Regions from separate parts of the Enterobacter sp. UPMP2060 genome, predicted to be linked through region 4. Evidence: predicted binding sites of a transcription regulator. Region 4 holds the regulator's gene; each other region holds the start of a gene.
The links. Region 4 encodes CRP, which controls carbon source genes, mostly activating them, when cyclic AMP is high. Its sites were predicted from a motif close to ATGTGANNNNNNTCACAT; they were not measured.

Region 1: focA (formate transporter FocA) is a predicted target of CRP. The motif match lies at 1,428-1,445, and genes of this name have one in related genera.
Region 2: epd (erythrose-4-phosphate dehydrogenase) is a predicted target of CRP. The motif match lies at 1,629-1,646, and genes of this name have one in related genera.
Region 3: garD (galactarate dehydratase) is a predicted target of CRP. The motif match lies at 1,694-1,711, and genes of this name have one in related genera.

The regions. Positions count from the first base shown of each region.
Region 1 covers NZ_JBSKJQ010000001.1:384,843-388,287, reverse strand. Annotated here, with positions in the region: gene ycaO (30S ribosomal protein S12 methylthiotransferase accessory factor YcaO) at 1-1,097, shown strand, start outside; gene focA (formate transporter FocA) at 1,504-2,361, shown strand; gene pflB (formate C-acetyltransferase) at 2,413-3,445, shown strand, end outside.
Region 2 covers NZ_JBSKJQ010000009.1:129,775-133,219, forward strand. Annotated here, with positions in the region: gene tkt (transketolase) at 1-1,499, shown strand, start outside; gene epd (erythrose-4-phosphate dehydrogenase) at 1,841-2,860, shown strand; gene pgk (phosphoglycerate kinase) at 2,910-3,445, shown strand, end outside.
Region 3 covers NZ_JBSKJQ010000007.1:58,275-61,719, reverse strand. Annotated here, with positions in the region: gene garD (galactarate dehydratase) at 10-1,581, opposite strand; gene garL (2-dehydro-3-deoxyglucarate aldolase) at 1,957-2,727, shown strand; gene garR (2-hydroxy-3-oxopropionate reductase) at 2,749-3,445, shown strand, end outside.
Region 4 covers NZ_JBSKJQ010000008.1:13,743-17,187, forward strand. Annotated here, with positions in the region: gene ACWKXN_RS15895 (phosphoribulokinase) at 1-664, shown strand, start outside; gene ACWKXN_RS15900 (OsmC family protein) at 731-1,135, opposite strand; gene crp (cAMP-activated global transcriptional regulator CRP) at 1,447-2,079, shown strand; gene ACWKXN_RS15910 (YccS/YhfK family putative transporter) at 2,137-3,445, shown strand, end outside.

The DNA.
Region 1 (3,445 bases), on a different contig from region 4:
ACGTGCTGGCGCGCTACCCGGGCGTAGTGGAGTCCATCGCTAAGCTGGAAGCAGAAGGTTTCCCAATCTTTGCCTATGACGGCTCGCTGGGCGGTAAGTATCCGGTTATCTGCGTAGTGCTGTTTAACCCGGCCAACGGTACCTGCTTCGCCTCATTCGGCGCGCACCCTGACTTCGGCGTGGCGCTGGAGCGTACCGTTACAGAGCTGCTGCAGGGCCGTAGCCTGAAAGATCTCGACGTCTTCACCCCGCCAACGTTTGACGATGAAGAAGTGGCCGAGCATACCAACCTTGAAACCCACTTCATCGACTCCAGCGGTTTAATTTCCTGGGATATGTTCAAGCAGGACGCCGACTATCCGTTCGTGGACTGGAGCTTTGCCGGTACCACGGAAGAAGAGTTCGCCACACTGATGGCGATCTTCAACGCGGAAGATCGGGAAGTTTATATTGCCGACTACGAACACCTTGGCGTCTACGCGTGCCGCATTATTGTTCCAGGCATGTCCGACATCTACCCGGCTGAAGATCTGTGGCTGGCGAATAACAGCATGGGCGCGCACCTGCGCGAAACGCTGCTGGCTCTGCCGGGCAGCGAGTGGGAGAAAGAAGATTATCTGAACCTGATCGCCCAGCTGGACGAAGAAGGCCACGATGACTTTACCCGCGTACGCGAACTGCTGGGCCTGGCGACCGGTAAAGACAACGGCTGGTATACCCTGCGCATCGGTGAGCTGAAAGCGATGCTGGCCCTGGCGGGTGGCGATTTGGATCAGGCCCTGGCCTGGACCGAGTGGACCATGGAATTCAACCAGTCGGTCTTCTCTGCCGAGCGCACCAATTATTACCGCTGCCTGCAAACCCTGCTGCTGCTGGCCCAGGAAGAGGATCGCGAGCCGCTGCAATACCTGAATGCTTTCGTGCGGATGTACGGAGCTGAGGCCGTAGAAGCAGCCAGTGCAGCCCTGAGCGGCGAAGAGCCGTTCTATGGCCTGCAGGCTGTTGATAGCGATCTGAAAGCCTTCCCGGCGCATCAGTCGCTGCTGAAGGCCTACGAAAAACTTCAGAAAGCAAAAGCCGCTTACTGGTCAAAATAAGCGCACATAACATTACCAGCTGTAGGCGTATTCAATCGTCTGGGCTATATTACGGGGCAATTTCATTGCCCCGTTTTTTATTTTCTTCGGCAATGACTGTTGATTGTAATAATAAAGTTAAACATGGGTAAATATAATAATATTTACCCGGGCTTTACTGTTACTTTTTATGGTAAATACTCCATATTAATTAACTGCGTCAGGGGTGGCTGAACGAAAAAATTCAACTCTTTTCATAACTTTTAAAATTTATTTTTATACGGATAATCAATTACTTACTCCGCATTTACTGTAAAACCATACACACTGCGGGCCTATAAGCCAGGCGAGATATGATCTATATCAATTTCTCTTCTATAATGCTTTGTTAGTATCTCGTCGCCGACTTAATAAAGAGAGAGTTAGTGTGAAAGCTGACAACCCTTTTGATCTTTTACTCCCTGCTGCGATGGCCAAAGTTGCCGAAGAAGCGGGTGTCTATAAAGCAACGAAACACCCGATGAAGACGTTCTATCTGGCGATCACGGCTGGTGTGTTCATCTCTATCGCTTTCGTCTTCTACATCACCGCCACCACCGGTACTGCCGGAATGCCTTTCGGCATGGCCAAACTGATTGGCGGCATTTGCTTCTCACTGGGTCTGATTCTCTGCGTCATCTGCGGCGCCGACCTCTTCACCTCAACGGTGCTGATTGTCGTGGCAAAGGCCAGCGGAAGAATTACCTGGGGTCAGCTGGCACGTAACTGGCTTAACGTCTACGTGGGTAACCTGGTTGGCTGTCTGCTCTTTGTTTTGTTGATGTGGCTTTCTGGCGAGTACATGACCGCCAACGGTGGCTGGGGCCTTAACGTCCTGCAAACCGCCGACCACAAAATGCACCACACATTTATCGAAGCCGTTGCTCTCGGCATCCTCGCTAACCTGATGGTCTGCCTGGCTGTATGGATGAGCTACTCGGGTCGCAGCCTGATGGACAAAGCCTTAATTATGGTTCTGCCGGTTGCGATGTTTGTTGCCAGCGGCTTTGAGCACAGTATCGCGAATATGTTCATGATCCCAATGGGCATTGTCATCCGCGACTTTGCAAGCCCGGAGTTCTGGACCGCAGTTGGTTCATCCCCGGAAAGTTTCACTCACCTGACTATTATGAATTTCATTACTGATAACCTGATCCCTGTCACTATCGGGAACATTATCGGTGGGGGTCTGTTAGTTGGGTTGACATACTGGGTCATTTACCTGCGTGGCGACGATCATCATTGATGGTTTTCTCAGGCAGTAAATAAAAAATCCACTTAAGAAGGTAGGTGTTACATGTCCGAGCTTAATGAAAAGTTAGCCACAGCCTGGGAAGGTTTTGCGAAAGGTGACTGGCAGAATGAAGTAAACGTACGTGACTTCATTCAGAAAAACTATACCCCGTATGAAGGTGACGAATCCTTCCTGGCTGGCGCAACTGACGCGACCACCAAGCTGTGGGACAGCGTAATGGAAGGCGTTAAACTGGAAAACCGCACTCACGCGCCAGTTGATTTTGACACCTCCGTTGCTTCCACCATCACTTCTCACGATGCTGGCTACATCAACAAAGCCCTTGAGAAAATCGTTGGTCTGCAGACTGAAGCACCACTGAAACGCGCAATCATCCCGTTCGGTGGTATCAAAATGGTTGAAGGTTCCTGCAAAGCGTATAACCGCGAGCTGGACCCAATGCTGAAAAAAATCTTCACCGAATACCGCAAAACCCACAACCAGGGCGTATTCGATGTTTACACCAAAGACATTCTGAACTGCCGTAAATCTGGCGTTCTGACTGGTCTGCCAGATGCGTATGGCCGTGGCCGTATCATCGGTGACTACCGTCGCGTTGCGCTGTACGGTATCGACTTCCTGATGAAAGACAAGTACGCGCAGTTTGTTTCCCTGCAGTCCGATCTGGAAAACGGCGTAAACCTGGAAGCGACTATCCGTCTGCGTGAAGAAATCGCTGAACAGCACCGCGCGCTGGGTCAGATCAAAGAGATGGCGGCAAAATATGGCTGCGATATCTCTGGTCCGGCTACCAACGCTCAGGAAGCTATCCAGTGGACCTACTTCGGCTACCTGGCCGCTGTTAAGTCTCAGAACGGTGCAGCAATGTCCTTTGGTCGCGTATCCACCTTCCTGGATGCGTACATCGAACGCGACATCAAAGCAGGCAAAATCACCGAGCAAGACGCTCAGGAAATGATTGACCACCTGGTCATGAAACTGCGTATGGTTCGCTTCCTGCGTACTCCTGAATACGATGAGCTGTTCTCTGGTGACCCAATCTGGGCAACAGAATCAATCGGTGGTATGGGCGTAG
Region 2 (3,445 bases), on a different contig from region 4:
AAGTGTGCTCCCTGGCAGGTACCCTGAAGCTGGGCAAACTGGTTGCGTTCTATGACGACAACGGTATCTCCATCGACGGTCACGTTGAAGGCTGGTTCACCGACGACACCGCTGCACGTTTCGAAGCCTACGGCTGGCACGTAGTGCGTGGCGTTGATGGTCACGATGCTGACTCGATTAAACGTGCAGTGGAAGAAGCGCGCGCTGTGACGGACAAACCGTCCCTGCTGATGTGCAAAACCATCATCGGCTTCGGCTCCCCGAACAAAGCGGGTACTCACGACTCCCACGGCGCACCGCTGGGCGACGCGGAAATCGCACTGACCCGCGAAGCGTTGGGCTGGAAACACCCTGCATTCGAAATCCCGTCTGAGATCTACGCTCAGTGGGATGCAAAAGAAGTAGGCCAGGCGAAAGAAGCGGCCTGGAACGAGAAATTCGCTGCCTATGCGAAAGCGTTCCCGCAGGAAGCGGCTGAATTCACCCGTCGTATGAAAGGTGATATGCCGTCAGACTTCGACGCGAAAGCGAACGAATTCATCGCTAAGCTGCAGGCGAACCCGTCTAAAATCGCGAGCCGTAAAGCGTCTCAGAATGCGATTGAAGCGTTCGGCCCATGGCTTCCAGAATTTCTGGGCGGCTCCGCTGACCTGGCGCCATCTAACCTGACCCTGTGGTCTGGTTCTAAGCCAATCAACGAAGATACTGCCGGTAACTACATCCATTACGGTGTACGTGAATTCGGTATGACCGCGATTGCCAACGGTATCTCCCTGCACGGTGGTTTCCTGCCGTACACCTCTACCTTCCTGATGTTTGTCGAATATGCACGTAACGCCGTGCGTATGGCCGCGCTGATGAAACAGCGTCAGGTGATGGTCTACACCCACGACTCCATCGGTCTGGGCGAAGATGGTCCAACTCACCAGCCGGTAGAGCAGGTGGCTTCCCTGCGCGTGACCCCGAACATGAGCACATGGCGTCCATGTGACCAGGTGGAATCCGCGGTGGCGTGGAAATACGGCGTTGAGCGTCAGGACGGTCCAACCGCGCTGATCCTCTCCCGTCAGAACCTGGCACAGCAGGAGCGTACGCCTGAGCAGCTGGCGAACATCGCTCGCGGTGGTTACGTGCTGAAAGATTGCGCGGGCCAGCCAGAGCTGATCTTCATCGCCACCGGTTCGGAAGTTGAACTGGCGGTTGCAGCGTGGGAAAAACTGACTGCCGAAGGCGTGAAAGCGCGCGTGGTCTCCATGCCGTCTACCGATGCGTTCGACAAACAGGATGCTGCCTACCGTGAATCCGTCCTGCCTAAAGCGGTTTCCGCGCGTGTGGCAGTGGAAGCGGGTATCGCTGACTACTGGTTCAAATACGTGGGCCTGAACGGCGCTATCGTCGGTATGACCACCTTCGGTGAATCTGCTCCGGCAGAGCTGCTGTTCGAAGAGTTCGGCTTCACCGTTGAGAACGTTGTCGCGAAAGCGAAAGAACTGCTGTAATCGTTTGTACGGTGCGGGCTGATGCCCTCACCCCAACCCTCTCCCACGGGGAGAGGGTGCATACACTAAAAAACGGTAACCTCTCGGTTACCGTTTTGCTTTTACCTTGCTGCCATTATTCCACCTAAAATGTGACGCAAGTCATATAGCGCGCTTATTCATCTGGACAGACATTCCTTTTATTCCCCGATTCGCTTATTCTTGCTGAAGCGTTTCAGTCGATTAAATGTTCGACAATTGACCAATCAATCGCAGTTTGTGACAGCAAGGATTCCCCTTCGGGCGTAGCTGGATTACTCTTTCAGCCACCTCAAACTCAGGGATTGCTTTGCAGGAGATCTATGACCGTACGCGTAGCGATTAATGGCTTCGGTCGCATCGGACGTAACGTGGTTCGTGCTTTATATGAATCAGGACGTCGGGCGGAAATAACCGTGGTGGCAATCAATGAACTGGCGGATGCTACGGGCATGGCGCATTTGTTGAAATATGACACCAGCCACGGACGCTTTGCCTGGGACGTACGCCAGGAAAGAGAACAGCTGTTTGTGGGTGACGACGCTATTCGTGTGCTGCATGAGAACAGCATCTCCGGGCTACCCTGGCGTGAACTGGGTGTGGATGTGGTGCTTGACTGTACCGGCGTGTACGGCAGCCGCGAACATGGCGAAGCGCATCTGGCAGCAGGCGCGAAAAAAGTCCTGTTTTCTCATCCCGGCAGTAACGACCTCGACGCGACCGTCGTGTTTGGCGTCAACCAGCATGAGCTGCAGGCCGAACACCGCATTGTTTCCAACGCCTCCTGTACCACTAACTGCATTATTCCGGTCATCAAACTGTTAGACGATGCGTATGGCATTGAATCCGGCACCGTGACCACGATTCACTCCGCCATGCACGATCAGCAGGTTATCGACGCCTACCATCCGGACTTACGACGCACTCGCGCAGCGAGCCAGTCAATCATTCCGGTGGACACGAAACTGGCTGCAGGGATCACCCGAATTTTTCCGCAGTTTAATGACCGATTTGAAGCGATTGCCGTGCGTGTTCCGACGATTAACGTCACCGCAATCGACCTTAGCGTGACGGTGAAAAAACCGGTAAAAGCCTGTGAAGTCAACCTGTTGCTGCAAAAAGCGGCACAGGGGGCATTTCATGGTATAGTTGACTATACGGAATTACCGTTGGTCTCAGTAGATTTTAACCACGACCCGCACAGCGCCATCGTCGATGGCACGCAAACGAGAGTCAGTGGCGCACACCTTATCAAGACGCTGGTCTGGTGTGATAACGAATGGGGCTTTGCTAACCGAATGCTCGACACTACGTTAGCAATGGCCGCTCAAGGTTTCAGGTAAGACGCATTGTGCGTCTGCAAAACTTTAAGAATCAACGAGAGGATTCACCATGTCTGTAATTAAGATGACCGATCTGGATCTGGCTGGTAAACGCGTTTTCATCCGTGCCGATCTGAACGTACCGGTTAAAGATGGCAAAGTGACCAGCGACGCGCGTATCCGTGCATCTCTGCCAACCATCGAACTGGCTCTGAAGCAGGGCGCGAAAGTGATGGTCACCTCCCACCTGGGTCGTCCAACTGAAGGCGAGTACAACGAAGAGTTCTCTCTGCTGCCAGTGGTTAATTACCTGAAAGACAAACTGTCCAACCCGGTTCGCCTGGTGAAAGATTACCTGGACGGCGTTGAAGTTGCAGCCGGTGAACTGGTTGTTCTGGAAAACGTTCGCTTTAACAAAGGCGAAAAGAAAGACGACGAAACTCTTTCCAAAAAATACGCTGCACTGTGCGACGTGTTCGTGATGGATGCATTCGGTACGGCTCACCGTGCTCAGGCGTCAACCCACGGTATCGGTAAATTTGCAGACGTAGCGTGCGCCGGTCCTCTGCTGGCTGACGAACTGGAAGCGCTGGGTAAAGCACTGAA
Region 3 (3,445 bases), on a different contig from region 4:
TGCGAAAAATCACGTCACCGGTGCCGGGTTAAACACCGCCAGCTGATTATGTAATCCCCATTGATCCGAGAAGGTTTTCTTCCGCCCGCTGGCGACATCCAGAATGAAGTGGAACAGTTTCCAGCCCACGTCCTCAATGCTCTCTTCTCCGGTGGCGATGGTGCCCGCGTTGATGTCCATTAAGTCATACCAGCGGTTTGCCAGCTCGGTACGGGTCGCCATCTTGATCACCGGCACCGCCATCAGGCCGTACGGCGTGCCGCGCCCGGTGGTAAAGACCTGTACCGTAATGCCGGACGCCACCTGCTGCGTGCCGCAGACGAAATCGCTGGCCGGCGTTGCCGCGTAGATCAGGCCGCGTTTGGTCGGGCGCTGGCCCGGAGAGAGCACTTCCACAATCGCGCTCTGGCCGGATTTGGCAATCGAACCAAGGGCTTTTTCCACCACGTTCGCGAGGCCGCCTTTTTTGTTCCCCGGAGACGGGTTGGCGCTGCGGTCGGTTTTGCCCATATCGAGATAGCTATCGTACCAGGCCATTTCCTCAAGCAGGCGCTTGCCGACCTCTTCATTAACGGTGCGTGGCGTGAGCAGATGGATGGCGTCACGCACTTCGGTCACCTCGGAGAACATCACCGTGGCGCCGCAGCGAACAAGCAGATCGGACGCATAGCCCACCGCCGGGTTGGCCGTCACGCCGGAGAAGGCATCGCTGCCGCCGCACTGTGTTCCCACTACCAAATCAGACGCCGGGCAGGTTTCGCGCTGGCGCTTGTTGAGCTTGTCCAGATGGCGTTCAGCCACCTGCAGGATATCGTCGACCATTGAGCGGAAACCCACGTGGCGTTCGTCCTGCAGGCGCACGATGCTGGCCTCGTCTGCCGGAATGGCTTTCACATCTTCGGTGCCCTGCAGCAGGCGCTCTGGCTGCAATTTTTCACACCCCAGACCAATTACCATCACCTCGCCGCCAAAGTTCGGGTTGAGGGCAATATTGTGAATGGTGCGGATCGGCACTACCGCAGCGGGTGCGTTAATCGCCACGCCGCAGCCGTAGAGGTGGTTCAGGCCCACCACGCCGTCGACGTTCGGGTATTTCGGCAGCAGATCGCGTTCGATGATTTTCACCACGTAATCCACTACGCCCGCCACGCAGTGCACGCTGGTGGTAATGCCGAGCAGATTCTTGGTGCCGACGCTGCCGTCCGCGTTGCGGTAGCCTTCGAAGGTATAGCCCTCCAGCGGAGGAAGCGGTTCCGGCACGCGGGTCGCCAGCGGAAGCGTGTTCAGCGGCGGCGCTTCCGGCAGCGCCACCAGCGACTCCTCAACCCAGCTGCCCTGCGGTATAGAGCGAACGGCATAGCCGATGACTTCACCGTAACGTACGATTTCGCTGTTAGCAGGGATATCCACCAGGGCGACTTTATGTCCCTGTGGAATATGCTCAATCAGTTCCAGCCCGTCCGGGAAGCGGGTGCCTGCTTTTAAGCCATTGTCGTTGACAATTATCGCCACATTATCGGTGTCGTGGACTTTTATATAAAACGCCGTCGGCGATGCCTGTCGAATTTCAATGTCGGCCATTGTTCAGTATTCTCCAGCAAAGTGTCTGATAATAAATTCAGCCAATTTTCAAAGGGCAGAAATAAATGCGCGGCTTTCAGAAATAAAGCATGTCAGCATAGGGGATATGAAAATGTGATCGCGATCGCTCCAGAACCGGTAATGCCTGATTCTGTGCATTAGCGCCCAGCGCCTTGTGCATATGCAAAAAAAATTCTTTGAAATGTTACGCAATGCTTGAGCATTAAAACAATGTGCGGTCGTGGGTTGCGTTTTATACTGAATGACGATTTTATAACGCCAAAATACGTCAGAATAATAAATATAATGCTGGTGCGGTGTCTGAATAAATAAAATGATACTGAAAAAGGCTGCGGAATAAAAAAGGTAAATACGATGAGTAACGATATCTTCCCGAATAAATTTAAAGCGGCCCTCGCGGCACACCAGATTCAGATTGGCTGCTGGTCCGCGCTGGCAAACCCAATCAGCACCGAAGTGCTGGGCCTGGCAGGTTTTGACTGGCTGGTGCTGGACGGCGAACATGCGCCGAACGATATCAGCACCTTTATTCCGCAGCTGATGGCGCTGAAAGGCAGCCTCAGCGCCCCGGTAGTGCGCGTGCCAACTAACGAGCCGGTAATTATCAAGCGCCTGCTGGATATCGGTTTCTACAACTTCCTGATCCCGTTTGTGGAGACGGAAGAACAAGCGGCCCTGGCCGTAGCCTCAACGCGCTATCCGCCTGAAGGGATCCGCGGCGTTTCCGTTTCGCATCGCGCCAATATGTTTGGCACCGTGCCGGACTACTTCGCGCAGTCCAATAACAACATCACTATTCTGGTTCAGATCGAGAGCCAGCAGGGCGTTGATAACGTTGACGCGATTGCAGCCACAAACGGCGTGGACGGTATCTTCGTCGGCCCAAGCGATCTGGCGGCCGCCTTTGGCCATCTGGGTAACGCCGGCCACCCTGACGTGCAGCGCGCGATCCAGCACATCTTTGCCCGCGCTAAAGCACACGGCAAACCGTGCGGCATTCTGGCGCCGGTTGAGGCTGACGCCCGTCGCTATCTGGAGTGGGGAGCCACGTTTGTTGCCGTCGGCAGCGACCTCGGGGTATTCCGCTCGGCCACGCAGAAATTAGCCGACGCTTTTAAAAAATAACCATCATTGAGGAAACAGATTATGACGCTGAAAGTGGGTTTTATTGGCCTGGGGATAATGGGTAAACCAATGAGTAAGAACCTCATCAAAGCGGGTTACTCACTGGTGGTATCCGATCACAATCCGCAGGCCGTGGCAGAGGTGATAGCGGCGGGTGCTGAAACGGCCACCACCGCGAAGGCCATTGCCGAGCAGTGCGATGTCATCATCACCATGCTGCCCAACTCCCCGCATGTTAAAGAGGTTGCGCTGGGTGAGAACGGCATTATCGACGGTGCGAAGCCGGGCCTTGTGCTGATTGATATGAGTTCTATTGCACCGCTCGCAAGCCGTGAAATCAGCGAGGCGTTAAAAGCGAAGGGCGTCGATATGCTGGATGCGCCGGTCAGCGGCGGTGAGCCGAAAGCGATCGACGGCACGCTGTCGGTGATGGTCGGCGGTGATAAAGCCATTTTCGATAGATACTACGACCTGATGAAAGCCATGGCGGGCTCGGTGGTGCATACCGGGGACATCGGGGCGGGTAATGTGACCAAGCTGGCAAACCAGGTGATTGTAGCGCTGAACATTGCCGCCATGTCCGAAGCGCTGACGCTGGCAACCAAAGCGGGCGTTAATCCGGACCTGGTCTATCAGGCCATTCGCGGCGGTCTGGCGGGCAGTACCGTGCTGGATGCCAAAGCGCCGATGGTGATGGATCGTAATTTCAAGCCGGGAT
Region 4 (3,445 bases):
CGGCCCGGAGGCCAATGACTTCGGCCTGCTGGAACAAACCTTTATAGAGTACGGTAAGAGCGGCAAAGGGCAGTCCCGCAAGTATCTGCACACCTATGATGAAGCCGTACCCTGGAATCAGGTGCCGGGAACCTTTACCCCGTGGCAGCCGCTGCCGGAACCCACCGACGTCCTGTTTTACGAAGGATTGCACGGCGGCGTGGTCACCCCTCAACACGACGTGGCGCGCCACGTGGATCTGCTGGTCGGCGTGGTCCCTATCGTTAACCTGGAGTGGATCCAGAAGCTGACGCGCGACATGAGCGAGCGCGGCCATTCGCGAGAGGCGGTGATGGACTCCGTGGTGCGCTCCATGGAGGATTACATTAACTTCCTGACGCCGCAGTTCTCCCGCACCCATATCAACTTCCAGCGCGTGCCGACGGTGGACACCTCGAACCCGTTTGCCGCTAAAAGCATCCCGTCGCTGGATGAGAGCTTTGTGGTGATCCATTTCCGCAATCTCGAAGGCATTGATTACCCTTGGCTGCTGGCAATGCTGCAGGGCTCGTTTATTTCGCACATGAATACGTTAGTCGTGCCGGGCGGAAAAATGGGGCTGGCGATGGAGCTCATCATGACGCCGCTGGTGGAGCGACTGATGGAAGGGAAGCAGATCGCGTGAGCATGTTCCCTCTCCCTGTGGGAGAGGGTTAGGGTGAGGGCATCAACACGCACGATGCCCCATCAATCACGCCTCGATCACTTCATACGAATGCGTGATTTTTACCGCTTTCTCCAGCATTAACGCCACCGAGCAGTACTTTTCCGCAGACAGGTCCACCGCACGCGAGACCGCCGCGTCTTTCAGCTCTTTACCGGTGACCACAAAGTGCAGGTTAATATGGGTGAACAGGCGTGGCGCCTCTTCGCGACGCTCTGACGTGAGTTTAACCTCACAATCCGTCACGTCATGACGTCCTTTTTGCAGAATCGACACCACATCAATTGCGCTGCATCCGCCTGCCGCCATCAGCACCATTTCCATTGGGCTGGGTGCTTTATCGCCGGAGTTACCGTCCATCAAAATCTGGTGTCCTGACGCGGACTCGCCCAGGAACGTTAAACCTTCAACCCATTTCACGCGCGCTTGCATATTCATTAACTCCAACGTTGCATTTTTGGTGACAGATTACGTGTGCGTTACATTTATCGCAATGGAAGGCGACCTGCATCATGCTGAAGCGAGACACCAGGAGACACGCGGCGAAAGCTATGCTAAAACACTCAGGATGCTACAGTAATACATTGACGTTACACGTGTATGCAGAGGACATCAAACTTTACTGGCTGCGAAACGTTACGGTAGCCGACTTCCCAGGGTATGGGTAAGAATTCGATTGCAACCCCAGAGTCCGGATGCATCTGATGACTCTGGTGACAGCTTATAACAGAGGATAACAGCGCATGGTGCTTGGCAAACCGCAAACAGACCCGACTCTCGAATGGTTCTTGTCTCATTGCCACATTCATAAGTACCCATCGAAGAGCACGCTGATTCACCAGGGTGAAAAAGCGGAAACGTTGTATTACATCGTTAAAGGCTCGGTGGCAGTGCTGATCAAAGATGAAGAAGGGAAAGAGATGATCCTTTCTTATCTGAACCAGGGCGATTTCATCGGTGAACTGGGCCTGTTTGAAGAGGGCCAGGAACGTAGCGCCTGGGTTCGAGCAAAGACAGCATGTGAAGTGGCTGAAATTTCTTACAAGAAGTTCCGTCAGCTGATTCAGGTTAACCCTGACATCCTGATGCGTCTTTCTTCCCAGATGGCGCGCCGTCTGCAGGTCACGTCAGAGAAAGTGGGTAACCTCGCCTTCCTGGACGTTACCGGCCGTATCGCACAAACTCTGCTGAACCTGGCGAAACAGCCAGACGCCATGACCCACCCGGACGGCATGCAAATTAAAATTACCCGTCAGGAAATTGGTCAGATCGTCGGTTGCTCCCGTGAAACAGTGGGCCGTATCCTGAAAATGCTGGAAGATCAAAACCTGATCTCCGCCCACGGTAAAACCATCGTGGTCTACGGAACGCGTTAATTCCGCTTAAACGGCGTGCCATCGCAAGGTGTCACGCCGTTTTTGTCTCTATTCCCCATGTGGCGCAGGCTGATCTATCACCCGGAAGTTAACTACGCACTGCGGCAAACGCTGGTGTTGTGTCTTCCTGTGGCCATAGGCCTGATCCTCGGACATCTTCAACAAGGCCTGCTGTTTTCCCTCGTGCCCGCCTGCTGCAACATTGCCGGTCTGGACACGCCGCATAAGCGCTTTTTCAAACGCCTGATTATCGGTGGCTGCCTGTTTGCCGGGTGTAGCCTCGCCGTACAACTCCTGCTTGCCCGGGATATCCCGCTGCCGCTGATCCTGACCGTGCTGGCGATGACGCTCGGCGTCACGGCGGAAATCAGTTCGCTGCACGCCCGCCTGCTTCCCGCCTCGCTGATTGCGGCCATTTTCACGCTGAGCCTCGCCGGGAACATGCCGGTGTGGGAGCCGCTGCTGATCTACGCCCTGGGGACATTATGGTACGGGCTGTTTAACTGGTTTTGGTTCTGGCTGTGGCGGGAGCAGCCGCTGCGTGAATCCCTGAGCCTGCTCTATGTGCAGCTTGCGGATTACTGCGAAGCCAAATACACCCTGCTCACCCAGCATACCGACCCGGAAAAATCCTTACCGCCGCTGCTGACGCGCCAGCAGAAGGTGGTGGATCTCATAAGCCAGTGCTATCAGCAGCTGCATATGCTCGCCGCCAACAAGAACCACGAGTACAAGCGGCTGCTGCGCACCTTCCAGGTCGGGCTGGATCTACAGGAGCATATCTCCGTAAGCCTTCACCACCCGCAGGAGGTGCAAAAGCTGGTCGAGCGCAGCCACGCCGAAGCGGTGATCCGCTGGAACGCGCAGACCGTATCGGCACGTCTGCGGATCCTGGCCGATGATATTCTCTACCACCGCTACCCGACGCGCTTTAACATGGAAAAACAGCTGGGCGCGCTGGAGAAAATCGCCCGCCAGCATCCCGATAACCCGGTCGGCCAGTTTGCCGCCTGGCACTTCAGCCGCATCGCCCGCGTGTTGCGCACCCAGCGCCCGCTTTATCCCCGCGACCTGATGGCGGATAAGCAAAAACGGCTTCCGCTATTGCCCGCGCTCAAAAGCTATCTTTCTCTTAAATCGTCCGCTCTGCGCAACGCCGCAAGGATTAGCGTGATGCTCAGTACCGCCAGCCTGATGGGCATGGCGCTGCACCTGCCGAAACCGTACTGGATCTTAATGACCGTGCTGTTTGTCACCCAGAACGGCTACGGCGCCACGCGGGTGCGTATTCTGCATCGGGCTGGCGGAACGCTGGCCGGGCTGATCATTGCAGGCGTGACGCTGCACTTCCACGTGCCGGAAGGCT